DNA from 2 places in the Cellulomonas sp. P2_F12 genome. Region 2 is predicted to be linked to the other one. Evidence: riboswitches for the same ligand, from Rfam matches in the RefSeq annotation. Region 2 holds a riboswitch; the other holds the start of a gene.

Region 1 (14,041 bases), on a different contig from region 2:
TTCTGGAACACGAACCCGATACGGGTCCGCTGCGCCAGGACGTCCTTCTCCTTGAGCTCCTGCAGCGCGCCGTCGGACCGGCGCCGGTAGCCGATGAGGTCGCCGTCCACGGAGATGGATCCGCGGTCGACCTTCTCGAGGTGATTGATGGCCCGCAGCAGGGTCGACTTGCCCGACCCCGACGGCCCGAGGATGACGGTGACCTCGCCCGGCTGGACCGTGAGGTCCACGCCGTCGAGCACCTCGAGCGTGCCGTAGGCCTTGTGCACGCCCCGCACCTCGACCAGTCCGGCGGCCATCAGAGGGCCCCGTCCGGCGCGGCGGTGGTGGTCCGGACCAGGACGCCACGAGATCGCCCGTAGCCGGGTGGGAGGTCGCCCGGCAGCGGTCGTCCGCTCACACGCGACCACCCGATCCCCACGCCCCAACGCGCCCGCTGCAGGGGCGTCGGCGGCAGCTGCCGCAGCGCACCCTTCGCGTAGTGCCGCTCCACGTAGTACTGGATGACGGTGATCACGGTGGTGACGACGAGATACCAGATGCCCGCGACGATGAGCAGCGGGACCACCCGCTGGTTGCGGCCGTAGATGACCCCGACGATGTAGAACAGCTCGCCGTACGCCAGCACATAGACCACGGACGTGCCCTTGACCAGGCCGATGATCTCGTTCACGGCCGTAGGCACGATAGTCCGCATGGCCTGCGGCAGGATGATCCGGCGCTGCTGACGCGACCGCGGGAGCCCGAGCGCGGCGGCCGCCTCGTGCTGACCCTGGTCGACGCCGAGGATTCCGCCGCGGACGATCTCGGCCGCGTACGCCGCCTGGGACAGCCCGAGCCCGAGCACCGCGGCGCCGAACTTGTCGATGACGTCGAGGGTGTCGAAGCCGACGAACGAGGGACCGAACGGCACCCCGAGCGTGAGGGTCGGGTACAGGTACGCGAGGTTGTACCAGAGCAGCAGCTGCAAGATCAGCGGCACGGACCTGAACACCCAGATGTAGGCCCACGACACCGACCGCAGCAGCGGCGAGCGGGAAAGCCGCATGAGCGCGAGCACGGCGCCCAGCCCGAAGCCGACGACGGCCGAGGCGGCGGTCAGCCGCAGGGTGCCCCACAGCCCGTCGAGCACGGACGGCCAGGTGAGGTACTGCCAGACGACGGACCACTCCCAGCGGGGGTTGGTCAGCAGCGAGCTCACGACCATCGCGAGCAGCACCGCGACCACGGCCGTGGCGATCCAACGGCCGGGGTGGCGGGCGGCGTACACGCGGGGCTCGTCGGCCGGCGGGCGGACGGGCGGCGGGGACAGGACGAGGGACTCGTCCTGGTGCAGGAAGGCGGTGGACACGGTCACTCCGGGGTGGTGAGGGACGGACGGGACGGGGGCGCGTCCGTACAGAGCCACTTCTCGAACGCCAGCGGCCCGATCTCCTCCGGGTCCGCGGCCGTGTCGAACAGGGGCGTGAAGCCGGTCGCCAGGTAGAGCGCGGCGGCTTCGGGCTGCCGCGGCCCGGTGGTCAGGTAGAGCCGCTGGTACCCGGCCGCGACGGCGCGGGTCTCCAGCTCGGCGAGCACCCGGCGCGAGAGCCCCTGCCGGCGGTGCGCCGTGCTGGTCCAGATCCGCTTGTACTCGGCGGTCCGCACGGTGGGCAGCCCGTCCGCGTCGCGCGTCCCGGGCCGGGTCAGCCGCGCGGCGTCCCCCAGCTCGGGCTCGGCGCGCAGCCGGAAGGCCCCGCCGGCCACGGCCACGCCGTCGTCGAGCAGCAGGATCAGGTCCCCGTCGGGGGCCGCGAACTGGTGGGCCGGGTAGCGCTCGAGCTCCTGGCGCAGGGCGTCGACGCCGAAGTGGTCGCCGTAGCGCGACGAGTACTCGTGCGCGAGCTCGTCCAGCAGCGGCCGGACCTCCTCGTCGAGCAGGCCGAACGAGCGGACGGTCAGCGTGGTGGTCGTCGTCATGTCAGGCCGTCGCGGCGTAGCTCGTGGTGGACAGCGGCAGGCCGAGCGTGTCGCGCAGCGTGCTGCCGGGGTAGCCCGCGCGGAACCGACCGGACGCGCGCAGCAGAGGCACGACGCCGTCGACCAGGGCGGGCAGGTCGGTGTGCACCGACGACGGCCGCACGACGAACCCGTCGGCGATCTCGTCGTCCACCCAGGTGGAGACCAGCTCGGCGAAGCCCGCGGTGGTGCCGACGAACGAGAGGGTGCCGGTGTCGACGCCCTCGAGCTCCGCGAGCATCTCGTGCCGGGCCTGCGCGCTCGCCCGGTCCGGGCCGATGACGAGGTGGGTGTCGACCAGCACGCGGACGTCGCGGGGGTCCCGGCCGGCGGCGGCGACGGCCGCGAGCACCCGGAGCCGGGCCTCCGCGGCCTCGTCGGGCCCGGTCGCCCGCACCCGCACGACGTCGGCGTGCCGACCCGCCAGGTCGAGGGCGGCGTGGCTGCCGAGCCGCACCACGACCGGCGGACGACCTTGCGGCGGGCGGGGCGCGGCCGTCGAGGGCTTCGAGGCGAAGTGCACGCCGTCGTGCGCGACGAACCGGGGCCGGTCCGGCGCCGTCTCGTCCCAGCGGTCCCAGTGCCGACCGACCACCGCGGCCGCGTCGGCCGCTGCCGCGACGGCGGAGGACTCGACGGTCGACGAGCGCGGCCCGGCGGTCGGCACCTCGTCGATCCGGGTGTCCCAGCCGACCTGCCACGCCGCGCGGCCGTGGCTCGCGTGGTCGATCGTGGCGATGGCCTTGGCCACGTGCGCCGGTGCGGTGTGCGTGGTGCCGACGGTCGAGACCAGGCCGATGCCGGCGGTGCGGGGCGCCAGCCGGGCGGCGACGAGCGCGGCGTCGAGCCGGCCCTGCAGGGTCGTGTTGCGGCTCGGGTGCAGGGCGAAGTCGTCGTCGAAGACCACGAAGTCGAGGGCTCCCCGCTGGGCGACGGCCACCAGCTCGAGCAGGCGGGCGGCGTCGAACAGCCGTTGCCCCTGCGAACCGTGGTCGCGCCACGCGGCGGCGTGGGCGCCGGTGTCGCTGAGATCGATGCCGAGATGGGCGTGGCGAGACATGGGTGTTCCGTTCTGGTGCTGGTTCAGGGCGCGCCTCACCGAGCGTCGAGCGCTTCGGGGTGCGCGTCGCGCGCCCCGGTCGCGGGGCGTGCGGAGGGTGGGTCAGCCGGTCAGCGGCGACAGAGGGCCGGACAGGAACGCGTCAGCATCGAACGGGTGGAGACCCCGGTCGCGTTCATGGTCTGTCCTCTCGTCCCGGCGGTTGCCGGGGCTCGCATGTTGTCGACGGCGGCGGTGCACTGCCGTGACCAGGTCCTCACCCGGGGCACCCCGCCATGCGGAGGGTTGCCATCCAGCTAGCCGGGGCTTCGCACTGGAAATCTTGACCTTATTGGTAGGGAATTTAGACAGGGACCGCGGGAGCGTCAAACACCCGACCACATCGTGAGATCAGGTGTCCGACAGCCGATCGCTTTGCCGGATCGCGCGCGGCAGGCGCACGATGACCTCTCACGACATCGGGACGGGGGTGGGGACGCGTGGCACGCACGAAGGTCGCGACCCTGCTCGCGACGTCGGTGCTCCTCCTGGTCGGGGCGTGCGCGGGCGACCCCAGCGCGGTCGAGGCGCACCCGGCGCCCGTCGTGAAGGTCGCCGCCCCGATCACCGTCTCGAAGGTGGCCGCGCCGGCCGTCGCCGCCGCGCCGGCCGCCGATCTCGCCGCGCTTCCCGTCACCGACCCCGTGCACGTCGTCGCCGGACTGCCCAGCACGGACGGGCTCACGCAGCGCGCGAGCGACGACCCGTCGCTCGGCCGCTGGCAGACCGCCGTCATCGTCCGGGACACGGCCGCCCGCGTCGCACCCGGCGGCGCGGCCGTCGGCGTCGTCCCCGCCCTGACGCTGCAGGTCCGCACCACCCTGCCCGTGATCGACCAGCGCGGACGCTGGCTCCGCGTCATGCTCGCCACCCGCGGCGCGCTGCCCAGCCAGGACGTCACGCAGGTCAACGACCGCAGCGCCTGGATCGACTCCGCCGACACCGAGACGGCTGGCACCAGCTGGTCGGTCCGGGTGGACACCGCCGCGCAGACCATCACCGTCGACGACGGGACCACGACGCACGTCATGCCGGTCAAGGCCACCGGCAGCCCCACCAAGCCGACTCCGCACGTGCCGGCCTTCATCGTGGGGACGCACTGGCTGGAACCCGGCACCACCACGCCGCGCGTGCTCCTGCTGTCGTCGCAGAGCGAGGTCATGGACGACTACGACAAGAAGTCGGGGACGTCGACGACGGCCATCCACACGACCACGCTGAGCGGTCGGGGTGAGGTCTCGAACGGCTGCGTGCGGGTCGCCGACGACGTGCTCGACCTCCTGTGGCAGGCGCCTGCCGGCACGGTCGTGACCACCGTCGGCTGACTCGTTCGACGCGCGAGCCGGCGGTCCTGCACCTAGCCTCCGGGGATGCGTCCGCTCCCGCTCCGCCGCCGAGCCCTGCTCCGCGCTGCGGTGTTCGGGGTCGCGCTGACCGTGCCGGTCGCCGTGCTCGCGTACGTCGTGCGCGCCCAGGTGGACGACGTCCTGCGCCTCGACCGACAGGCGATCCAGGGGGCGACGGACTTCACGCGTGCGCACCCCGCGCTCGAGCAGGCGCTCGTGCTCTGGCAGCAGGCCTTCCAGGCGAAGTGGGTCAACCTCGCGGCGACGCTGGTCTGCCTGTGGGTCTGGCGGCGCCACGGCCTGACCACCCGGGCGCTGTGGGCGTTCCTCACGATCATGGCCGCGTGGGCCGTGCAGCTGGGTGCCAAGGGGCTGGTGCAGCGGGCGCGGCCAGTGGTCGACGACGCCCTGGAGCATGCGCCCGGCTCGAGCTTCCCGTCCGGGCACGCGACGAACATCGCCGCGGTGGCCCTCACGCTGACCCTCCTGGTCTGGCCGCTGCTCGGGCGGCGCGGGCGGGTCGTCGTCCCCGTCGTCGCCGCGACGACCGTCCTGCTCACCGGCCTCGACCGAGTCCTGCTCGGCGTGCACTACCCCTCCGACGTCGTCGCAGGGTTCGCGCTCGGGACGGCCCTCGCGGGCGCGTCCTACCTGGGCTACAGCGGCTGGTCCGCGACGGCTCCCGATCCGGAGATCTGATGCACACCTTCCTGCACCGGTACGAGCTCGACACGTCCGCGCCCACGCGCAAGGAGGCCCTGCGGGACTTCGCGGTGCGCGTGCTGCTGCCGGCGGTCGGGCTGTGGGTCGTCGTCGTCGGCATCGGGTTCCTGATCACCGGCCCGCTGAACAGCCTGCCGAGCGAGACCGCGGTGAACCGGTGGTTCGTGTCGATCCGGACGCCGGCGCTCAACTCGCTCACCGCGATCCTCTCGGGGATCGGCACGACCGAGTTCATCATCGGCGCGTGCGTGCTGTTCACGGCGCTGTTCTGGTGGCGCACGAAGCAGTGGTGGCTGGCCATCGTCCCGGCGCAGGCGATCGCCGTGCAGGCGGCCGTCTTCATGACCGCCGCGCTGGTGGTGGGCCGCGAGCGCCCGGACGTCGAGCACCTCGACGACTCCCCGCCCACGTCCGCGTACCCGAGCGGCCACACCGGCGCCTCGACCGCCTTCTACGTCACCCTCGCGATGGTGGCCCAGCGCATCGGCAACCCGGTCCTGCGCGGCGTCGTGACCGTGCTGTGCCTGCTGGTCCCGATCTCCGTGGGCACCTCCCGGCTCTACCGCGGGATGCACAGCCCCACCGACGTGCTCATGGGGTGCCTCAACGGGCTGGTGTGCGCGTTCCTCGCGTGGAACTACCTGCGCCGCGACGTCTCCGGGTCGACCACGGGCACGGAGCCCCAGGAGCGCCTCAGCGCCCGCTGATCGCCGGGTGGCATCATCGCCACGTGCTCCAGAACCCCAAGTTCGCCACCGACGACCCCCGCGCGCTCCGGGCGCTGGTCGAGGGCTACCCGTGGGCCACGCTGGTGTCCTCGACCGACGGCGGCCTGGTCGCCAGCCACTACCCGATGCTCTGGGAGGAGACCACGGACGACTCGATGTCCCTGGTCACCCACCTCGGCCGCCCCGACGAGCTGAACCACCGCCTCGACGGCTCGGACGTGCTCGTCATCGTGCAGGGCCCCCACGCCTACATCTCGACCCGGTGGTACCCCGAGGGCCAGTTCGCCCCGACGTGGAACCACGTGACCGCCCACCTCACCTGCCGGCCCGAGGTGCTGTCCGCCGACGAGAACTTCGCCGTGCTCAGCCGGCTGGTCGAGCACTTCGAGGGGACCGGCGAGGGCGCGCGCCTCCTCCCGTCCTACGACGGACCGGCCCGGGCGATGGCCCGGGGCACCGTCGGCCTGCGCCTGCACGTCCGGAGCTTCCGCATGCTCGAGAAGCTGAGCCAGAACAAGCCGCCCGAGGTCGTCGCCACGGTGGCGGCCGAGCTGGAGCGCCGGCCGTTCGACCTGCACGCCGCGCTGGCGGCCGAGATGCGCCGGGTCAACCCCGCCTGAAGTCACCCGTTCGAGTGATGTTCACCCCGCGCCTCTCTTGTTCCCGATTCGGACATATGGGGCAATAGAGACACAGGTTCGACTGCCGACGAGGTCAGTGACCGGCATCGGACACCATCGGGAGCCCGCGACGGAGCGGGCCCGGTCAGCGGGGGGCTGCTGCCATGCCAGGTCCGATCGTCCATCTCCAGAACATCCAGAAGGTCCCGGGCTATCTGCGCGAGCTCGGGGGAGCGCGAGGCATCGAGCTCGCCGATCTCCTCGACAAGCAACCGTGCAGCCCGTACGCCAACTTCGGCGCCCAGGGGCCTGACTTCCTCGTCTTCTCGCTCAAGGAGTACGGGACCCCGCTCGACGAGTTCGCGAACTTCCTGTTCGGCGTCTTCGACGCGCTGAAGCCGTTCATCGACTTCTACGAGTCCGTGGTCGAGCCGGTCGAGGACGCGATCGACGACGCCGTCACGGCCGTCGACCAGGCGCTGTTCCAGGGCCTGCTCACCCAGGTCGGCGACACGTCCGCCCTGATCACGAGCGCGCTGCAGACGCAGCTGGCGGCGATCGTCACCAAGAACGTGGACCTGTTCTATGGGTTCTACCCCAAGCTCCAGCAGGGCAAGCCGGAGGACGAGTGGTACTGGTTCGACACGTGGCACTACCGCCGCACGGGCACCTTCGCGTCGACCATGTGGAAGCTCGCCCAGGGCGACGACGACCTCATGCGCTACGCGGTCGGCTACGGCAGCCACATCGGCGCCGACGTCGCGGGCCACCCCTTCGTCAACTCGATCGTCGGCGGCCCCTACCGGTCGCACTGGCACCGCCACCACCTGGTGGAGAACTGGATCGACGCGTACGCCCGCAAGGGCTACCCCGACAGCCGCCGGACCAAGCGCTGCCTCAACCTGACGTCCAAGGACACCTACGTCGCGGACGCGATCTCGGGCAGCTACTACTCGCGCCTGTGCGAGTTCCCCGGCGGGATGCTGCCCTCCAAGCTCGCGGACATGCTGGTCAAGGCCGTCGACCTGACGTACGACGCCGCGCCGGGCCGGCCGGTCCCGCCCAAGCTGACGGCGACCGACTACGACACCACGTACCGGCTCTGGCTGATGTGGTTCGAGCGCGCGACGTCCATCGGCAACGCCAAGAAGCCCACGCCCGTGCCGCCTCCCGGCTCGAGCACCGCGGCCCTCTTCACCGACTACGTCAGCGGCTTCCCCAGCCCGCCCAGCGCCGGCGGCGGGGGCGGCGGCTTCAGCGTCCTCGACATCTTCGCGGCGGTGCTGGCCTTCCTGAAGTGGGTCGCCGACTCGATCGCCTACACGGTCGACTGGACCCTCAACCACATCGCCGACATCTTCCTGCTGCCCGTCACCGAGGCGCTCGGCCTGGTCAAGTGGCTGCTCTACCAGATCCAGAAGGGCGTCTGGCAGATCTACGACGAGGGCCGGTTCGCCCTCGTCCTCGGCGGCTACCTCTCCCCGGAGCCGGGCGACTTCTCCCGCACCCCGTGGGGCACGGCGTTCATCAACACCGCCTCGGCGCACCTGACCGGCGGCCCGAGCCCGTCCGCCCACTCCTCCTACCCGCTGAAGCAGGAGTCCCACGGGATGTTCGGCCCGATGGAGCACCACCTGGTGTACCCGGGCACCCCGCCGGAGCTCCCCGCGTCGGAACCGGCGCCCGAGCCGTTCTTCGGGGCCAACCCCGACGTCGTCCTGACGGGCTTCCACCCGTACGGGTCGCAGATCGAGGACCTCTACACGGCGAAGGACCCGTACGGGCCGGGCTCGGCGTTCACCGACACGACCGACCAGGCGACCGTCTCCGGGTTCCAGTTCGGCAGCATCCCGGCGTTCACCGCCCGCCTGCTCTCCGGCCACATCGACGACCTGCCCAACTTCAACCTCGATGCGGACCGCGGCTACGGCTGGAAGGCATGGGAGCCGAAGCAGCCGGACATCGACGTGGTGAACCCGGTCGACACCAGCTACATCCCGTAGACGCGCACCACCTCAGGGGGACTGACGAGATGCCTGACGACCACGACAACGACAAGCCGTTCGACGCGATCACGCGGCTCTACATCCGCACCAACCCGGCCGACGACGGCACCGAGCCGCTGCCCGCCGCACTGCCCTTCTGGGTCAGCCCGGACATCTGGATCGTCAAGCCGGGCGGCGCGGTCGGTGGCGAGGCCGTCCCGCTGCAGCAGAACCAGGTGAAGGTCACCGTGACCAACGGCGGCGGCATCCCCGCGGTCGACGCCTACGTCGAGGCGTTCGTCGCGGACCCGTCGACCGTCATCACGCCGGCCACGGCGTTCCTGATCGGCGGCGCGTTCGTCACCGTCAACGGCTACTCGACCACGGACGTGCTGCTGCCGTGGACGCCGCAGGCGACCGACAGCGGGCACCGCTGCATCGTGGCCCGGGTCGCGTTGACGCTCCCGCTCGACACCTACGTCAACCCGTCGATCTTCGACGTGGTCGGCGACCGGCACGTGGCCCAGCGCAACATCCAGGTGCTGGAGGTCGCGCAGGGCAAGTCGATGACGTTCCGGTTCCTCATCGGCGCTCCGGCCGAGGGCCAGGCGGCCGCCACGGTCCGGGCCCTCGAGACGACGTTCGACATGGACGCCAGGGCGCTCACGAAGATGGGTGGCTGCGCGGGCGGCCTGCCGGCGACGCAACCTCTCGCCGAGCTGGGCGTCCGGGTGCTGAGCACGCGCGAGACCCGGCCGCTCGTCGACGACATCCGCCGACCGCTGGGGATCGCCGTCAAGCCCGAGGCCGTCCCCGAGCTGCGTGAGGTGGGTGCCCGGTTCGAGGGGACCAAGTCGCGGCACGCCGCGGTGACCTTCGCCGTCGCCGCCGACGAGGAGGTCGGGCGGCTGCACGCGTTCGACGTCGTCCAGCTCGACGACGCCGGCGTGGTGGTCGGCGGCCTCTCGTTCGTCGTCCGGGTGGTCTAGGCACGCTCGCCGACGACCGGCGCCCGGGTCCCCGCGAGGGGGTCCGGGCGCCGGCGAGCGTCATCGACCAGTTGATCGAGCACGCGGCTGTCGCTGAGATCCCGACTACGCGGGCTCGCCCAGCGCGCGGCGAAGGCGTTGATTGACCATTGTCAGCAGCTCATCGAGGGATGCGGAGGCGGCGACGCCGAGGTCGGCAGCCAGACGTCGTCGCAGGTGCGCCATCGCTTCTGGAGTCAGATCGCCGGCGGCCGCATGCCCAGCGATGTTCGCCAAGACTCCGATCAGCGCGGCGGCATCGGCCCGATCGATCGTGACGGTCGCTTCCTCAGCACTCACAGCACGATCATCGTGCCGCGCTCCCCCGCCGCGCCGGCTCTTCGGCGTATCCGGTGAGTTTCTGGTGACCTTGGAACGACAAAGGGCCCCACTCGCAGAATCCTGCGGGTGGGGCCCTTCGACTGGCGGTAGCGGTGGGATTTGAACCCACGGTGGACTTTCACCCACACACGCTTTCGAGGCGTGCTCCTTAGGCCGCTCGGACACGCTACCTCGGCGAGAAGGGTACCTGGTCGGGAGCCCGTCCTCCGAATCGGCGTCGTACCGTGGTCCGGTGAGCACGCCGAACGACGCCGTCCCGATGACCGCCGGCTCCCTGGCCGACGTGGTCGAGGTGCTCGCCGGCCACCGGATCGCGGCGCTCACGGGCGCCGGGGTCTCGACGGACTCCGGCATCCCCGACTACCGCGGCCCCGACTCCCCGCCGCGCACGCCGATGACGTTCCAGCAGTTCACGGGCGACGAGGGGTTCCGCCGGCACTACTGGGCGCGCAACCACGTCGGCTGGCGGCACGTGCACCGGACCATGCCGAACGCGGGGCACCGGGCGCTGGCGGCGCTCGAGCACCGCGGGGTCGTCACCGGGCTGATCACGCAGAACGTCGACCTGCTGCACGAGGCCGCGGGGTCGCGGCGCGTCATCGACCTGCACGGCCGCTACGACCGGGTCCGCTGCCTGTCCTGCGGCACGGTGATCTCGCGGGCCGAGCTGGCCACCCGGCTGGACACCCTCAACCCCGGGTTCGCCGCGGCGGTCGCGGACATCGAGATCGCCCCCGACGCCGACGCTGTCATCGAGCAGACCAGCGGCTTCGTCGTCGCCGCCTGCAGCGCGTGCGGCGGGATGCTCAAGCCCGACATCGTCTACTTCGGCGAGACGGTGCCGCGGGAGCGGGTCGAGCGGGCGTACGCGATGGTCGACGACGCCGACGCGCTGCTGGTGGCCGGGTCGTCGCTCACGGTGCAGTCGGGTCTGCGGTTCGTGCGGCACGCGGCACAGACCGGCAAGCCCGTCGTCGTGGTGAACCGGGGCGCCACGCGCGGGGACAAGTACGCGGCGGTGACGCTCGACGCGGGGACGTCCGAGACCCTGACGGACCTGGCCGAGACGCTGCCGACGCCGCGCTGAGTCAGTCCCGGTGGGCCTCGAAGAACCGCTGCAGCAGGAGGCCGCACTCGTCGGCACGCACGCCGCCCACCACCTCGACCCGGTGGTTGAGCCGCCGGTCGCGCACCACGTCCCACTGCGAGCCGCAGGCGCCCGCCTTCGGGTCCCACGCGCCCAGCACCAGCCGCGGGATCCGCGCGAGGACCGTCGCGCCCGCGCACATGAGGCAGGGCTCCAGGGTCACGACGAGGGTGCAGTCGTCCAGCCGCCACCGCCCGAGGTTCTCGGCAGCCGACCGCAGCGCCAGGATCTCCGCGTGCCCGGTCGGGTCGGCGTGGGCCTCCCGCGTGTTGCGGCCGCGCCCGACGACCTCACCGTGGGGTCCGACGACGACCGCGCCGACCGGGACGTCGTCCGTCTGCACCGCGCGGCGGGCCTCGTCGAGCGCCAGCCCCATCGCCCACGCGTCGGCCGCCTGCAGCGGGCGGAGGACCTCGGTCATGGGGGCATCATCGCGCACCGCGCGCCCGGTAGGTTGAGGCCATGCGCCTGCACGTCGCGGACCACCCCCTGGTCGCCCACAAGCTCACCGTCCTGCGCGACGAGAACACCGCGTCGCCCACCTTCCGCCTCCTGGTCGACGAGCTGGTCACCCTGCTCGCCTACGAGGCGACGCGCGAGGTGCACGTCGAGGCCGTCGACATCGTCACGCCGGTCACCGCGACCACGGGCGTGAAGCTGGCCGACCCCCGCCCGCTCGTCGTGCCCATCCTGCGCGCCGGCCTCGGCATGCTGGACGGGATGACCCGCCTGCTGCCGACCGCCGAGGTCGGGTTCCTGGGGATGCAGCGCGACGAGGAGACGCTGGAGGCCATCACCTACGCCAACCGGCTCCCCGACGACCTGTCGGGCCGCCAGTGCTTCCTGCTGGACCCCATGCTCGCCACGGGCGGCACGCTCGTCGCCGCCATCGACTTCCTGCTGGCGCGCGGCGCCCGCGACGTCACGGCCGTCTGCCTCCTGGCGGCGCCCGAGGGCCTCGCGGTGGTCGAGAAGGCCGTGGGTGACCGGGCCGACGTGTCCATCGTGGTCGCGGCCGTCGACGAGCGGCTCAACGACAAGGCGTACATCGTCCCCGGCCTCGGGGACGCGGGAGACCGGCTCTACGGCGTCGTCTGACCCGTCCCAGCACCTGGGACACGGACGAATCTCCCTTGGTGCCGACGAGCCGGCGTGCGACAGTCGCTCCATGACCACGTCTGCGCTGCGCCTCGTCGCCGCGTATCCGTGCGCGTGTCATCGGTCCTGATCCACCCCCAGGCCCCTCGACCAGACCGCCGCCCGTCCCTCGGGCACGGCGGACCGCGCACCCGGAGACGTCCATGGCAATCGCTGCCCCTCTGCCCCGCCCGCAACCCGGGCTGATCGTGTACGTGAGCCTGCCCGAGGGCTCCACCCGCGCACCGGGCGACCTCGCGGAGGTCGCCGAGGTGCTGCGCGAGTTCGCCTCCGAGTTGCTCCCCGGCGCCGACACGTACACCGCGCTCTCGCTGGCACCGGCGGGTTCCGACGACGTGCACCGCCTGGGCGACCGGCTGAGCCACCTGCGGCTCCTCGACGTCCTCGCCGACCCGGGGGATGTCGGCTGAGGACCAGCGCTGCCGGGCCCCACGCTCTGGGGGCTCAGGGCCCGGCAGCGTCCCCGGCTCGCCGGTCGTCGCGGCCGTGCCTACCGTGGGTGTCATGCGCATCGCCATCGCGGGCGGTCACGGGCAGATCGCGCGCCACCTCTCCCGCGCCCTCACCGCACGAGGGGACGTCGCCGTCGCCCTGATCCGGCAGCTCGGCCAGGTCGATGACGTCATCGCGGACGGCGCCGAGGCCGTCGTGCTGGACCTGGAACGGGCCAACGCCCGCGACGTCGCCGAGGCGATCGCGGGCGCCGACGCCGTGGTGTTCGCCGCCGGGGCGGGGCCCGGCAGCGGCGCGGCGCGCAAGGACACCGTCGACCGCGCGGCCGCCGGCCTGCTGGCCGAGGGCGCCGCGCAGGCAGGGGTGCGCCGCTACGTGCTGATCTCGTCGATGGGCGCCGGCGCGCCCCCGCCGGCGGGCGCGGACGAGGTGTTCGCCGCCTACCTCGTCGCCAAGCGCGCCGCCGAGCTCGACCTGCGCGCCCGCGACCTGGACTGGACGATCCTGCGCCCGGGCGGCCTCACCGACGCCGAGGCCCTCGGCACCGTCCGCCTCGAGAGCGCCGTGCCGCGCGGTTCGGTCCCGCGGGCCGACGTCGCGGCCGTGCTCGTCGCGCTGCTCCACGACCCGCGGACGGCCGGGCGGGTGCTCGAGCTCGTCGCCGGGGACGTGCCGGTGGCCGACGCGGTCGCCGCCGTCTGACCGGGCGGTCCGATCAGCGCGTCGCCGCGCTCCCGCCGCCGTCCGCGGGCGTCGACCGCAGCGTGATCGCCCCGATCAGGTACTGGTCGCCGGCGGTGGTCGCCGTCAGCGAGCTCACGTCGCACGCGAGCTTGACCGTCTGGAACGCCTTGGCGTCCGTGCCCAGCGAGTTGCCGGCCCGCCAGCCGGTCGCCGTGGAGTCGAACGCGTTGGTGTCGGAGCCGCTGCTGCCGTCCCAGCGCGTGGGCACCAGGGCGCGCTTCACGCTGGCGCCCGAGCTGGTGCCGCCCAGGCAGGTGTCGCCGAGCAGCAGCCGGTCGCCCGTGCCGGTCCGGTCGCCCTCCCACGCGACGACGCCGATCCGGGCGGTCGTGCCGGCGGTCGAGGCGAACTCGAACGCCAGCGGTGTCGCCGAGGTGCCGATCCACTGCCCGCCGTCGTACACGGTGACGGACGCGGCCGAACCCGGGTCCGAGTACACGACGACCAGCGACCAGCCCGCGTAGTACGTCCGGTCCTTGTCCTTGGCGGAGGCGCTCACGGCGACGTCGGCCACCGACCAATCCCCCGACCCGCCGGCCGCGACCTGCGCGGTGACGTCCGCGAACGACTGGTAGTACTTCCGGCCCGAGCTGTCGGTCGGCTGCGCGATCGGCTCACCCGTGACGTCCGTGTACGTGCCGCCGGGTCCCCGCAGGTGTGCCGACGTCAG
Region 2 (14,041 bases):
CCCCGCCGTCACTCGGCAGGTGGCCCGTCGGCTCAACTCGCTGCAGCAGGGCGGGCAGCCCGTCGACGTCGCCGAGACCGTCGCGTTCCTGGCCTCCCCCGCCGCCGGCGGGATCACGGGCCGCGTGCTGCGCGTGTGCGGGCAGAACATGGTGGGCCAGTGACGACGACGGTCGTCCTGCCCGAGGTTCCCGGGCTCGGCCGGCTGTACGCGCGCGGCGCCGGGCTCGCCGTGGCGCACAAGGTCCGGTCCGCGCCGTCGGCGCTCCCCTCCGTGGACTACGCGGTCAGGGGAGTCCGGGCCTCGTCGTCGCACCTGACCGACTACCAGCACCTGCTGGGCGAGTCGGCCTCGGACCAGCTCCCCGCCGGCTTCGTGCACGTGCTCGCGTTCCCCGTGGCGACCGCCCTCATGGCCCGGTCCGACTTCCCGCTGTCGCTCGTCGGGCTGGTGCACCTGGCCAACCGGGTCACGCAGCTGCGGCCCCTCTCGCTGTCCGACGCGCTCGACGTCCGCGCGTCCGCCGCCGACCTGCGCCCGCACCGCTCCGGCACGCAGGTGGACCTGGTCACCGAGGTCTCCGTCGACGGCACGCTCGCCTGGCGCGGGGTGTCCACCTACCTGGCACGCGGGGTGTCCCTCGCCGAGGCCGCCGCGTCGCCTGCCGACGAGCCGACACCCTTCGTCCCGCCGACCCCGACCGGCCGCTGGACGCTCTCCGGCGACGTCGGCCGGCGGTACGCGGCGGTGTCCGGCGACCGCAACCCGATCCACCTGTCGGCCCTGTCCGCGAAGGCCCTCGGGTTCCCCCGGGCCATCGCGCACGGGATGTACACGGCCTCCCGGGCGCTGGCCGACGTCGGCGCCGGCCGGGGGGACGCGTTCGACTGGTCGGTCGAGTTCGTGAAGCCCGTGCTCCTGCCCGGGACCGTGACCGTGCGGGTCGCAGGGTCACGGTCCGACGGGTTCACGTTCGCCGGCTGGGACGCCCGCTCGGGCAGACCGCACCTGACGGGCACGGTCCGCCCGCTCGCCTGAGGATCGGCTCAGAGGTCCGCGGGGCGCAGGACGAACGTGATCGCGTGCGCGATCTGCACGTTGCCGGCGTTGAGGTCCAGCCTGCCGGGGATGAGGAACGGGTTGAGGTCGTTGCGGTCCTGGTCGCGCAGCTGCACGATGCCGAAGCGCTTCGAGATGACGTCGACCGTGAACGTGCCGCCCTGCGCGGTGGTCAGGACCGCGTTGTCGCTGGCCAGCGCGGTGCCGGAGTCGATCGTCGCGCCCGGGACCACGTGGTAGAGCAGCACCTGCTCGAGGGCGTCGATGCCGACGGCGCCGGCGAGCGCCGTGAACACCTGCTCCTCGGTGAAGTACCACCGGTGCGTCAGGTCCTTGGCCAGGTACTGGAACGCGCGGTCCGTCGGCAGGAACGCCGTCAGCGGGACCGTGCCGTCCGCGAGGACCGCGACCGGGCTCGACGGCTTCGCGGCCAGCACCGCGCCGACGGCCTGGTCGAGGATGTCGAAGTCCCGCCAGCTGTGGTCGAACGTGTCCCCGTCCGAGGCGAGCAGGGCGGCGAGGCTCGCCGTGCCCGTCGGCGGGGCGGCGGCGGTGGCGGCCGGCGCGAGGGCCAGCCCCCCGCCGGCGACGACCCCGGCGACGAGCAGGACGGACAGCGTGCGACGGATCCTCATGGTGGGCTCCTACGGACGAGGGTCGCGGCCGACGCCCCTGCGCCGCACCGCGCGGGCACCGGTGGGCGCCCTGTGTCCTCTTCGCCCGGTACCCGTCGGCCGGATGCACCTCGTGGTCGTGAGGTCGTGAGTTTGCGATGAAGTCGTGAGTTGCAACTCACGACTTCGTGGCGAACTCACGACCTCGCGCTGCTATCGGGCCGGTCGAGGCCGTGGCGTCTAGGCCCGGTCAGGGTCGCCGTGCCGGGTCGGCGTCCCTCGCGAGGGCGAACACTGCCGACGCGACGAGGGCAAAGGCCACGCCCCAGGCCGTCAGACCCGCGACGATGCAGACGGTGCCGACCGCGACGAACAGTCCGGTCTGCGCCGCGACCCGCGGCCCGCGCCGGAGCCGGTGACCGGAGGCCGGAGCCATCCAGCGGGCCCAGATCGCGATCGCGACGAGGGGAAGCCCGACCGCGAGCGCGACCGACGCCGCCGTGGCGGTCCCGAGGCGCCACCCGGACACCGCCAGCAGAGCGACCATGACGAGCTCGCACAGGAACGCGAGCACGCCGAGCACGCCGACGCGAGGGACGACGGGTGGCTGCTGGGGCTCGCTCACGGAGCCATCATGGGCGACGTCACGCGTCCGGCGTCCGGCCGAGAACGTCATGTCGCCGCGAGAACGGCAGTTCACTGTGACGTTCTCGGGGGCGAAGTGACGTACTCGGGCTGGCGGATCTGCTGCCGGACTGCGGGGATCGCGGGTGCGGCGAGCGTGCTCAGTCGTCCAGGGCCGGGCCGCAGGCTGCCGCCGCCGTCGCCGCCAGGTGGTCCAGGCCGTGGACCGCGAGGAGCGGGCGGGTGTCGTCGACGACCGCCCAGCAGCCGTCGACCACCTCGTAGCGGACGGCCGGGCCGTCGGCCAGGTACTGGGTCAGCGCCACGACCAGGCGGTCGACCGCCTCGCTCGTCGTGCCCACGCCCACCGACGCCCGGATGGCCCCGCCGGACGCACCGAGGTGCGCGAGGAGCGGGTGGGCGCAGAACCGGCCGTCGCGGACGCCGATGCCGTGCTCGGCGGCGAGGTACGCGGCCACCAGGCCCGGGTCGTGGTCCGGGACCGTGAACGTGATCACGCCGACCGGCGGCGCGGAGTCGGGCCAGATGCGCGCGATCTCGACGCCGTCGATGCCGGACAGCCCCTCGACGAGGCGGGCCCGCAGAGCCTCCTCGTGCGCGGCGAGGGCGCCGGCGGGGAGTGCCGCCAGCTGGTCGCACGCCTCCGCCAGCGCGATCGCGCCGAGCACGTTGGGCGAGCCCGCCTCGTGCCGCGCCGGTGCCGGCTGCCAGACCGTCCGATCGGCCCGCACGTCGCGCACCGCACCTCCCCCTGCGAGGTACGGCGTGCCTGTGTCGAGCCAGTCGCGGCGGCCGACGAGGGCCCCCGCGCCGAACGGTGCGTACGTCTTGTGCCCCGAGAACGCGATGTAGTCGGCGTCGGTCGCCGCCAGCGAGAAGCCGCGGTGCGGCACCAGCTGGGCGCCGTCGACGGCCACGCGCGCACCCTCGGCGTGGGCGAGCGCGACGACCTCCTCGATCGGCAGCGCCTCCCCCGTCACGTTGGACGCGCCCGTGATGGTGACCAGCGCGTACGGCTGGCGGGCCAGCTCGTCGCGCAGCGCATCGAGGGTCGCGGCGACCGTGTCCTTGATCGGCAGGATCGTCGTGCGGTTGCCGTGACGCCCCGTCGACTGCACCCACGGGAGCAGGTTGGCGTGGTGCTCGACGTCCAGCACGAGGACCCGGCCGCCCTCCGGCACCACACCGGCCAGCAGGTTGAGCGAGTCCGTGGTGTTGCGCGTGATGATCGCGACGTCGTCGGGACGGGCCTCGACGAACCGCGCGATGGTCTGACGCGCGGACTCGTACAGCGCGGTGGACACCTGGGAGAGGTACCCGGCGCCGCGGTGCACGGAGGCGTAGAGCGGGAGCACCTCGGTCACCCGGGCTGCGACCGACTCCAGCGCGGGGGCGCTCGCGGCGTAGTCCAGGTTCGCGTAGACCCGCTGGGACCCGTCCACGAGCGGCACGGTGGTGGTGCCGCCGACGACGGGGAGCAGGGCGCTCACGTCGTCGACGGAGGCACACGAGAGGCGCTCGGCGATGGCAGTCATGGTGGTCCTCCGACACGATCCGGGGGACCCCTGGGAGGTGGAACCCCGCGCTTGCCGAGTCCCGGACGGGACGCGGCCAGGTCGTCACCCGGGGCACCCCACCGCGGAGGAGGGTTGCCGGCCAGCGAGCCGGGGCTTGTCGCTGGCGCTCATGACCTGCAACGAGGGTCCCGGCAGGCCCGGGCGCCTGTCAACGCACCTCGGGGTTCGTCTCGGATGTCGGGACGCCTTGTCCACCAGTTGGAGCGACGGTACCGCCGCGCGTAGCATCACCGGCACCATCCAGAGCGGCCGAGAGATCTGGCTCGACGACGCCGCAGCAACCCGCGGGCACCTTGTGCCCGGCCGAGGGTGCTACCGCCAGGACCGATGAGACGAGGAACTGCATGAGCTACGCCGGCGACCTGACCCCCCAGCAGGCCTGGGACCTCCTGACCTCCGACGAGACCGCCGTGCTCGTCGACGTCCGCACCGACGCCGAGTGGCGCTATGTCGGCATCCCCGACTCCGCGCCGATCGACGGGCGCGCGGCGCTGGTCGAGTGGGTGTCGTACCCGTCGGGACGGCCGAACCCGCAGTTCCTCAAGCAGCTGGCCGACGCCGGCGTCGCGGCGGGGCGTCCCGTCGTGTTCCTGTGCCGATCCGGGGTCCGCTCGATCGCCGCCGCGCAGGCCGCCACCGCGGCGGGTCTCGGCCCGGCGTACAACGTGCTCGAGGGCTTCGAGGGCGACGTCGGCCCGGACGGCCACCGCGGCCACTCCGGCTGGCGCGCCGCCGGCCTGCCGTGGCGGCAGGCGTGAGCCCCCGGCGCGTCCCCGGCCCCGCCGACTGGGACGACCGCCGCACACCGCGCTCCGACCTGCGGCCCGACACCCTCGCCGTCCGCGGCGGGCTGGTCCGCTCGCAGTTCCAGGAGACCTCCGAGGCGCTGTTCCTCACGCAGGGCTACGTCTACGACGCCGCCGCCGAGGCCGAGGCCGCGTTCGCCGGCGAGGCCGACCGCTTCCTCTACTCGCGCTACGGCAACCCGACCGTGTCCACGTTCGAGGAGCGCCTGCGCCTGCTCGAGGGCGCCGAGGCCGCCTACGCCACCGCGTCCGGCATGTCCGCCGTCTTCACGTCCCTCGCCGCGATCGTGCAGTCGGGGTCGCGAATCGTGTCCGCGCGGGCGCTGTTCGGGTCCACGGTCGTGATCTTCGAGGAGATCCTGGCCAAGTGGGGCGTGCGCACCGACTACGTCGACGGGCACGAGCTCGCGCAGTGGGAGGAGGCGCTCTCGACGCCGGCGGACGTCGTGTTCTTCGAGACGCCGTCCAACCCCATGCAGGACCTGGTCGACATCGCGGCGGTGAGCAGGCTCGCGCACGCCGCCGGCGCGACCGTCATCGTCGACAACGTCTTCGCGACACCCGTGCTGTCCCGGCCGCTCGAGCTGGGCGCGGACGTGATCGTGTACTCGGCGACCAAGCACATCGACGGGCAGGGGCGCGTGCTCGGCGGCGCGATCCTGGGCACGGACGAGTACATCCACGGTCCGGTGCAGACGCTCATCCGGAACACCGGGCCGTCGCTGTCGGCGTTCAACGCGTGGGTGCTGCTCAAGGGCCTCGAGACGCTGTCGCTGCGCGTGCGGCACCAGACGGCGTCGGCCCTGCAGGTGGCCACGTGGCTCGAGCAGCAGCCGGGCGTGTCGCTGGTCCGCTACCCGTACCTGCCGTCGCACCCGCAGCACGAGCTCGCACTCGCCCAGCAGTCCGGCGGCGGCACCGTCGTGACGTTCAACCTCGCGGTGCCGGACGGCGCGCAGCCCGACGTCGCCAAGAAGGTCACGTTCGGCGTGCTCGACGCCCTGCGGATCGTGGACATCTCGAACAACCTCGGCGACGCCAAGTCGATGGTCACGCACCCGGCGACGACGACGCACCGCAAGCTCGGCCCCGAGGGTCGCGCGGCGGTCGGCATCGCCGAGTCGACCGTGCGGCTGTCGGTGGGCCTCGAGGACCCCGCGGACCTCATCGACGACCTCACGCAGGCGCTCGACACACTCGCGGGCTGACACCTCCCCGACCTGGGGGACCTCGCGCGGAACACTGGCGCCATGAAGGCGTCGTCGTCGCTGGTCAGGCTGATCGTCGGTGCGCTGGCCGGCGTCCTCGTCGGCATCATCGTCGGCTGGACGTCCGTGGTCGCGGCGGTGCTGGCCGGGTGGGCGACCGTCGCGGCCGTCTTCGTCGTCTGGACGTGGGCGGCGGTCGCCCCGATGGACCCCGACGAGACGGCGTCTCACGCGACGCGCGAGGAGCCGACCCGGTGGGGCGCTCACGCCGTCGTCCTCTTCGCGGCGCTCGTCACCCTGGTCGGCGTCGTCGTCGTGCTGGTGGACAAGAACATCGGCCAGCTGCTGCCCACGATCGCGGTGCTGGCCAGCGTGCTGGCGTCGTGGGCCGCCATCCACACGGTGTTCGCGCTGCGGTACGCGCGGATGTACCTGACCGACGGCGCCGGCGGCATCGACTTCCACATGAAGCAGGCGCCGCGGTACACCGACTTCGCGTACGTCGCCGTGACCGTCGGGATGAGCTTCGCGATCTCCGACACCGACCTCGGCTCGTCCCCGATGCGGCGGACCGCGCTCGGGCACGCGCTGCTCAGCTACCTGTTCGGCACCGTGATCATCGCGCTGCTGGTGAACCTGGTCGCGTCGATGTGACCGCTCAGAGCCGGACCGTCTCGTTCTCGCCGCCGTCGTAGCGCTCGCCGGTCACCTTGGCCTTGACCAGGCTGAACGCCGTGGTCAGGCGGCCTCCCTTGGCGTGCCAGTACTCCGCGGTCTCGCCGCGAAGCACCACCAGGACCAGTCCGGGCGTCTCCGGGCCGTCGGGGAACCAGGCCTCGGCCGTCACGCCCCACAGCTCGCGGTTCTTGGCCACGTCACGGACCACCTCGGCCGGGCCGGACACCGAGACCCACGCGGTGGAGTCGGCGAAGGCCGCGTTGGCGGGGCTGCCGGCCTCGATCTCGTGCACCTTGTGGCTGTCGGCGTCGGCGAAGAACCAGAGGTCCCCGTCGAAGTCCACGTCCTGCACACCCATCGGCCGGCTCACCAGCGAGCCGTCGGCGCCGACCGTCGTCAGCATCGCGATCTTGGCGTCCTTGATCAGCCCGGCCACCGTGGCCTCGTCGTCGTCGTGCGTCATGCGTCCTCCTCGAGCGGCGCGCACCCGCGGGGCTGCTGACCGCGGCGGCCGGGCCACCGTAGGCACGCCGCGCGGCTGTCGCATGTCGGAGGGGCGCGGGATGCTCGGTCCATGACGGACAGCGACTACGAGGCGATCGCCGACGACCTGGTCGCCCGCGGCGCCACCCGCGCGCAGATGATGGGCCGCCCGATCCTCAAGGTCGGCTCGACCATGTTCGCCGGGCACGTCGGCGGCGACCGGCTGGTGGTCAAGCTCGGCCGGGACAGCGCCGAGCACGCGGAGGCGCTGGCGCTGCCCGGCGTCACGGTCTGGTCACCGGGCGACAGCGGACGGCTGTTCTACGACTGGGTCGCGCTGCCCGCCGCGCTCGAGGACGAGTGGATGCGGTTCGCGGAGATCGCGCGCGTGCGAGCCTCGAAGCGCTAGCGGACCCACTGCTCCCCGGCCTCGACCGCGACCGTCAGGACGTTCTCCGGCGGTGGGATCGGGCAGGTGGCGAACTGCGTCAGGCCGCACGGCAGGTTGCTGGCGCGGTTGAGGTCGAGCGTCACCGTGCCGTCGTCGGCCACCGGGCCGAGCGCGAGCGTGCGCGAGGCGGGGTAGGTGGTGACGCCGCTGGTCGCGTCCCGGAACAGCACGCTGAGCCCGCGGGCGCCGCCGTCGAAGACGATCAGCGACTGCGGGATCCCGGCCACCTCGAAGCGCACGGTGCCGACGGCGGTGTGGTGGTGCTCGAGGCCGTCGACGACCGCGCCCGTGGTGACCGTGCGGGCCTCGTCGTACGGCTCGAACCGGCCGGTCAGCACCCACTCCGGCGACGGCACGTAGGCCGGGATGCCGTCGAACGCGGCGAGCTGCGGGGCCGCCGGGTCGTGCACCCGGACGATCGCGTGACCGGTGCGGCGGGCCACCTCGAGGAGGAGGTCGCCGGCGCGGACCTGCAGGCCGGGGGCTCCCTCGACCGGGTCGAGGGTGGCGACGCCGTCGACGATCGTGCCGTCCGGGAGGACGAGACCGTCGTCGGCAACCGCCTCGATGCGCACGACGCCGTCCGCCGACCAGAGCCCGGGGACGTCCGCGAGCGGTCGCGGCTCGGCCGAGAGCCAGTGCAGGGCCGTGATCGCCACCCAGCCGTGCGGCTGCCGGAAGTAGGCCTCGCGGGTCGCGTGCCAGTCCTCCCAGTCGGCGACGAAGGCGGAACGCTCGGTCGTGGTTGTCATCAGCTGGCCCTCACATCGGCGTCGAGAGTGCGGCCGAAGGCGTCGGCCGGCGGGAGTCCGAGGTGCTCGCGCAGGGTCGAGCCCTCGTAGGACGTGCGGAACGAGCCCCGCTCCTGCAGCAGCGGGACCACCTTGTCGACGAACTCGTCGAGCCCGTGCGGGGTCAGGTGCGGCACGAGGATGAAGCCGTCGGAGGCGTCCTGCTGCACGTAGCGGTCGATCTCGGCGGCGACGTGCTGCGGGGTGCCGACGAACGAGTGGCGGCCGATGACCTGGATGACCAGCTCGCGGATGGACAGGCCCTTCGCCTCGGAGAGCTCGCGCCACTGACGGGCGATCGCCAGCGGGTCGCGGAAGTGCGAGGCGCGGCCCTGCGTGATCGACGGGGCGTCGACCAGCGGGTCGACCGCGGGCAGCGGGCCGTCGACGTCGTACTCGGACAGGTCCCGGTTCCACACCTGCTCGACGAACGACCGCGCCACGCTGGGCCGGACCTGCTGGTGCTGGATCGCGCGCAGCTTCTCCTCGGCCTCGGCCTCGGTGTCGCCCAGCACGAACGACGCTCCGGGCAGGATCAGCAGGTCCTCGGGGCGTCGGCCGTACGCGGCCAGGCGGCCCTTGACGTCGGCGTAGAACGCCTGGCCGTCGGCGAGCTCGGAGTGCCGTGAGAAGACCGCGTCCGCCACCTGCGCGGCGAGCTCGCGACCGCCGTCGGAGTCGCCGGCCTGCAGGATCACCGGGTGGCCCTGCGGGGGTCGGGGCAGGGTCGGTGTCGCCTCGATGTCGACCAGGCGGCCGCCCGTGCGGACGGTGCCCAGCGAGCCTGGCCGGACGAACTCGCCCGAGGCCGCGTCGGCGACGACCGCGTCCGGCGCCCACGCGTCCCAGAGCGCGCGGGCGGCCTCGACGACCTCGCGGGCCCGCTCGTACCGGTCCGGGTAGGCGAGGTAGCCGCCGCGGCGGAAGTTCGCGCCGTGGAACGCGTCCGACGACGTCACGACGTTCCACGCGGCCCGCCCGCCCGAGAGGTGGTCGAGCGTGGCGAACTGCCGGGCGAGCTCGTACGGGTCGTTGAAGGTGGCGTTGATGGTGCCGGCGAGGCCGACGTGGGTGGTCACGCCGGCCAGCGCGGCCAGGACCGCGTAGGTGTCCGGTCGGCCGACGACGTCCTGGTCGACCAGCTGCCCGCGGTGCTCGCGCAGGCGCAGGCCCTCGGCCAGGAAGACGAAGTCGAACAGCCCGCGCTCGGCGGTGGCGGCGAGGTGCTGGAACGACGCGAACGACGACTGGGTGTCGGCGTGGTGGCTCGGGTCCGTCCAGACCGTGTGGTGGTTGACGCCCGGGAAGTGCGCGGCGAGGTGGATCTGCTTGGTCATCGGGGGTCCTTAGCGAGCGGTCGCGTAGCGGCTGGCGGGGCGGGGCAGACCGAGGGAGTCGCGGAGGGTCTGTCCTCGGTCGCCGGTGTCGAGGGCGGCCGCCAGGAACGGGAGGTCGCTCGTCAGCGCGAGCGGGCGGATCGTGAGGCCGTCGGCGCCCGAACGGTCGACCAGGTCGCGCAGGGCTGCCGCCGCCGTCCCGACGCCCGCGACGACCGCGTCGGTCGCCCAGGGCTCGAGTGCGTCGAGGGCCTCGTGGCGGGCACGCGCGTCGTCGTCGGACGCACCGAGGAGGACGTCCACGTCGAGCAGGACGATGACCTCGCGGCCGGCCTCGGCGGCGGCCGCCCGCACGAGCGGCACGGTGGCTTCGTCGGCAACCCGCACGACGTCCGCGCGGCGCGCGGCGACCCGGCGGGCGTGGGGCTCGTCGCCGCGGACGATCACGACCGGGCGGCCCTGCGGCGAGCGGGGCGTGATCGAGGCGCCCTGCACCGAGAAGAACTCCCCCTCGAACTCGATGGCGTGGATGCGGTCACGGTCGATGTACCGGTCGCTCTCCGCGTCGAGGACGATCGCGTCGTCCTCCCAGCTGTCCCAGAGCCGGCCCAGCACCTCGAGCACGTCGTCGGCCTCCCGCCACAGGGCGGCGAGGTCCCGCGGCACGCGCTCGTCGTACCGCAGCGCCTCGGCGCCGGCCCGGCTGTCCCCCGCCGGCGCGGCCACGTCGACCTGCACCGCGGCGCGGCCCAGGCTCACGTGGTCGACGGTCTGGATCTCCTTGCCCACGTGGAACGGCTCGCGGTACGTGACCGGGACGACGGGAGCGAGGCCGACGCTCTCGGTCAGCGGACCCAGCAGGGCGGCGACGCCGACGGCGTCCAGGCTGCCGACGAGGACGCCGGGCCGCTCGACGGGTGGGGCCGCGCTGTCGTCGAGGATCACGAGGGTCGCGCCGGCGTCCTCGGCGGCGCGCGCGAGCCGGACCCAGTGCTGCGCGGAGAAGGGGTCGGTCGGGCTCAGCCGCCAGGCGGCCGGATGGCGGCCCGCCGCCGTGAGCTCGATCGCGACGGGGAACGGGCGCTTGTCAGGGAGGGTCATCGTGTCTTCCGGTCGTCGGGCGCATCGGTCCTGGCAGGAGCACCCGCACCCGGATGGCCGGGGGGTTGCTGCGACGTCGACGAGCCAGGTCTCTCGGTCGCTCGGGATGGCGCGCACAAGGTAGGAAGGGGTCGACGACCTGACCAGGGTTCGAGCGGATAATCTCGCGATACGAGACTCTCTAGAGGTCCTTGGCGAACAGGAGCGACAGGACGTCGTCGCGGTACGGGCCGAAGGGCGCGACCGGGCGGTAGCCGGTGGACAGGTACAGCGTGACCGCCTCGGGCTGCCGGATCCCGGTCTGCAGGACCACGCTGCGCAGGCCGGCCGCGCGGGCGCCGTCCTCGATCGCCCGGAGAAGTGCGCGGGCCGCGCCGCTCCCGCGGGCCACCGGGTCGACCCAGACCTTCTTCAGCTCGCCGGAGCCCTCGGGGTACCCCTCCCGGGCGGCACGCAGCGACGCGCAGCCGACGGGGACGCCGTCGAGGTCCGCGATCACCGTGCCCAGGTCGCCGATCCCTTGCCGCGGGTCGTCGGCCTCGAAGCCACCAGGGGTGACGGCGACGATCTCGGGGTAGCGCACCTCGATGTCCTGCCACATCGCGTACCGCAGCGCGACCGCGTCGGGATGGTTCCAGTCCACGTGCCGCAGGGTCAGGGTGCGGTCCGTCCGGACGCTCCTGGTGCGCTCCGGGCGCGGGCCGAGGTCCTTCGCGAAGCACCGGGAGCTCGTCTCGGCGGCGTACGGGCCGAAGCCCGGGATCGACCGGTAGCCCGACGACAGGTACATGCCGATCGCCTCGACCTGGAGCACCCCGGTCTCCAGCACCAGCCGTCGCCAACCCCGCTCGGTCGCCAGCCGCTCGAGCTCCGCGAGGATCACGCGCGCGTGGCCCCGACCGCGCTGCTCCGGGACCACGTACATGCGCTTGAGCTCGCCGTCGCCGGGGCCCAGCCCGTCGTCGTCGGAGGCGTCACGGATGGCGCCGCAGGCCACGGGTTCGTCGTCGACCCGCAGCACCACCATCGCGGCGATGCCGTCGCCGGTCATCGTGTGGCCGATGTCGTCCTCGCCGTAGAGGCTCTTGAGCTCGGCCTGCTGCGCGTCACGCAGCCGTGCGGCGTCAGGGTGGTCCCAGTCGACGAGCTCCAGCACCATCAGCCGACGAGGGCCTTGAGGACGGACGTGAAGAACCGCAGGCCGTCGGTGCCCGTGCGGGGGCCCTTGGCGCCGTCCGGGCCGAAGCCCTCCTCGACGGCGTGCTCGGGGTGCGGCATGAGGCCGACCACGTTGCCGGCCGCGTTGCTGATGCCCGCGATGCCCCGGCGCGAGCCGTTCGGGTTCCAGCCCTGGTACCGGAAGACCACGCGACCCTCGCCCTCGAGCTCGTCCAGCGTGTGCTCGTCGGCGACGTACTGGCCGTCCTGGTTCTTCAGCGGGATCGTGATGTGCTCTCCCGCCGTGTAGTCGCGGGTCCAGGCGGTGTCGACGTTGTCGACCGAGAGGACCTGCTCGCGGCACACGAAGTGCAGGTGGTCGTTCTTGATCATCGACCCCGGCAGCAGGTGCGCCTCGGTGAGGACCTGGAAGCCGTTGCAGATGCCGAGGACCGGTAGACCCTTGTGCGCCGCGGCGACGATCTCGCCCATGACCGGCGCGAACCGGCTGATGGCACCCGCGCGCAGGTAGTCGCCGTAGGAGAAGCCGCCCGGGAGCACCACCGCGTCGACCCCGTGCAGGTCCGCGTCGCCGTGCCAGAGGCTCACGGCCTCGGCGCCCGCGAGGCGGACCGCGCGCGCGGCGTCCCGGTCGTCCAGCGTCCCCGGGAAGGTGACGACGCCGATGCGGGTCATGCGTGTGAGTCCTGCGTGTCTTCGTAGACCGCGACCACGTCTTCGATCACCGGGTTGGAGAGCACGTGCTCGCCGGCCGCGCGGGCCGCCGCGAGGATCTCCTCCGTCACCGGCCCGTCGACCTCGAGCTCGAACCGCTTGCCCTGACGGACGGACGCGAACTGGCCGAAGCCGAGTCGCGGCAGCGCACCGGCCACGGCCTTGCCCTGCGGGTCCAGGATCTCCGGCTTCGGCATGACATCGACGACGACTCGTCCCACAGGGGGGCTCCAGGTGTTCACGCGGCGGTGGGGGTCGCGGCGATTCTAGCGAGTGCGCGGGGCGGGTCGGCGCAGGCGTTCAGTCGGTGGCCGGGAGGGCGGCTGGGCTCTCTTGCGATCGGCGCGCGGGCCGCTTCGGGTTCGGCGATGGGCTGGACCGTTGGTGTTCCCCGGGCGACGCTTCCGCCGACGAGCCTCGCTCCGGGAGAGCGCGCGGCCGCGCGCTTGTCCTGCGTGACTAGCGGAGTTCCACTGGGGAAGCGCCGGTGAGGTGCATCGTCGCCTCCATCCGATGACGGTCCGAGGCGGCTCCATGCGATCGGCGGACCGCACCGACGCGCTGCGATGTCGCGTTTGTGCAGGTCAGAGGTGAATGTCAGTGGTCAGTCGTACACTTGTTCTATCCCCGCATCGGGCGGTTCCGGGCAGCTGGAGGTGGCGCGGTGACGGCGGTGATGGAGCGAGTCGAGGTTGCTGGCCCGGCTGCGCACACGGCCGGGCGACCCGACGCCGCCGACGCTTGGCCGGACTTCTGCGCAGATCCGCACTCCACCACCGCGCCCGCCGATTCGCCCACCGCCACCACCCCGTCCGCGCCCGCCACGTCACCCACCACCGCGGCTGCGTCCACCTCCTCGTCCACCACCACCGCCACGGCACCTGAGCTTGGGTCTGCGTTCTTGTCGGCCGCGCCCGCGGTCGCCGGGTTGGTGTGGGCGGACTCGGGTCATGGTGCACGCCCGGGTGCGGCGCCGGCGCTGGGTGCACGGGTGATCGATCTGGGGGCCATCGAGGAGTTCCCCCTGCCTGGGGTCGATCTCGGTGAGCTGGTGGCGATGCTGACTTCGGTGCCGGTCGCGGAGGTCTCCGATGTGGCCCTGGTGAACACGGTGACCGGGATGCAGCAGGCGATGGCGATGTTGCAGGCCGCCCAAGCGGTCGTGGTGCGGGAGATCGAGGCGCGCACTGTGCACGCGTTGCGGCGCGTCCCCGACGAGCTGGCCTGCGCCCTGGTGTGCACGCGGCGGTCCGCGGAGATGCTGTTCCTACGCGCGTGGGGCACCGCCCAGCACCCGGCTTTGGCGGACGCGTGGGCGGCGGGGGCGATCGAGGCGCGCAAGGTCGACGTGATCCTGGACGAGGTCGCCAAGGGCGGGGTCGGTCTGGACCCGGAGGC

What was found. Region 2 has a riboswitch for S-adenosylmethionine ahead of AC1DWH_RS16075 (rhodanese-like domain-containing protein). Riboswitches for the same ligand answer to the same signal wherever they lie in the genome.
Region 1: it holds a riboswitch for S-adenosylmethionine, as region 2 does, so the genes downstream of both, AC1DWH_RS18925 (LLM class flavin-dependent oxidoreductase) here and AC1DWH_RS16075 (rhodanese-like domain-containing protein) in region 2, are expected to answer to the same signal.

What each region holds. Positions count from the first base shown of each region.
Region 1 is NZ_JBFUEV010000012.1:2,337-16,377, reverse strand. It holds gene AC1DWH_RS18940 (amino acid ABC transporter ATP-binding protein) at 1-299, opposite strand, end outside; gene AC1DWH_RS18935 (amino acid ABC transporter permease) at 299-1,351, opposite strand; gene AC1DWH_RS18930 (GNAT family N-acetyltransferase) at 1,354-1,959, opposite strand; gene AC1DWH_RS18925 (LLM class flavin-dependent oxidoreductase) at 1,961-3,058, opposite strand; SAM riboswitch class IV at 3,269-3,386, opposite strand; gene AC1DWH_RS18920 (L,D-transpeptidase) at 3,538-4,422, shown strand; gene AC1DWH_RS18915 (phosphatase PAP2 family protein) at 4,468-5,142, shown strand; gene AC1DWH_RS18910 (phosphatase PAP2 family protein) at 5,142-5,873, shown strand; gene AC1DWH_RS18905 (FMN-binding negative transcriptional regulator) at 5,897-6,514, shown strand; gene AC1DWH_RS18900 (zinc dependent phospholipase C family protein) at 6,679-8,517, shown strand; gene AC1DWH_RS18895 (hypothetical protein) at 8,547-9,488, shown strand; gene AC1DWH_RS18890 (hypothetical protein) at 9,594-9,827, opposite strand; tRNA gene AC1DWH_RS18885 (tRNA-Ser) at 9,951-10,040, opposite strand; gene AC1DWH_RS18880 (NAD-dependent protein deacetylase) at 10,129-10,956, shown strand; gene tadA (tRNA adenosine(34) deaminase TadA) at 10,958-11,437, opposite strand; gene upp (uracil phosphoribosyltransferase) at 11,479-12,114, shown strand; gene AC1DWH_RS18865 (hypothetical protein) at 12,318-12,584, shown strand; gene AC1DWH_RS18860 (NAD(P)-binding oxidoreductase) at 12,679-13,329, shown strand; partial or broken gene AC1DWH_RS18855 (hypothetical protein) at 13,343-14,041, opposite strand, start outside.
Region 2 is NZ_JBFUEV010000008.1:90,594-104,634, forward strand. It holds gene AC1DWH_RS16050 (3-oxoacyl-ACP reductase) at 1-163, shown strand, start outside; gene AC1DWH_RS16055 (MaoC family dehydratase) at 160-1,038, shown strand; gene AC1DWH_RS16060 (fasciclin domain-containing protein) at 1,047-1,694, opposite strand; gene AC1DWH_RS16065 (YrdB family protein) at 1,924-2,298, opposite strand; gene AC1DWH_RS16070 (aminotransferase class V-fold PLP-dependent enzyme) at 2,459-3,853, opposite strand; SAM riboswitch class IV at 3,896-4,010, opposite strand; SAM riboswitch class I at 4,129-4,229, shown strand; gene AC1DWH_RS16075 (rhodanese-like domain-containing protein) at 4,240-4,653, shown strand; gene AC1DWH_RS16080 (O-succinylhomoserine sulfhydrylase) at 4,713-5,909, shown strand; gene AC1DWH_RS16085 (DUF1345 domain-containing protein) at 5,952-6,563, shown strand; gene AC1DWH_RS16090 (pyridoxamine 5'-phosphate oxidase family protein) at 6,568-7,050, opposite strand; gene AC1DWH_RS16095 (hypothetical protein) at 7,162-7,479, shown strand; gene AC1DWH_RS16100 (DUF1684 domain-containing protein) at 7,476-8,273, opposite strand; gene AC1DWH_RS16105 (NtaA/DmoA family FMN-dependent monooxygenase) at 8,273-9,649, opposite strand; gene AC1DWH_RS16110 (LLM class flavin-dependent oxidoreductase) at 9,659-10,750, opposite strand; gene AC1DWH_RS16115 (GNAT family N-acetyltransferase) at 10,932-11,909, opposite strand; gene purQ (phosphoribosylformylglycinamidine synthase subunit PurQ) at 11,909-12,604, opposite strand; gene purS (phosphoribosylformylglycinamidine synthase subunit PurS) at 12,601-12,864, opposite strand; gene AC1DWH_RS16130 (HNH endonuclease signature motif containing protein) at 13,635-14,041, shown strand, end outside.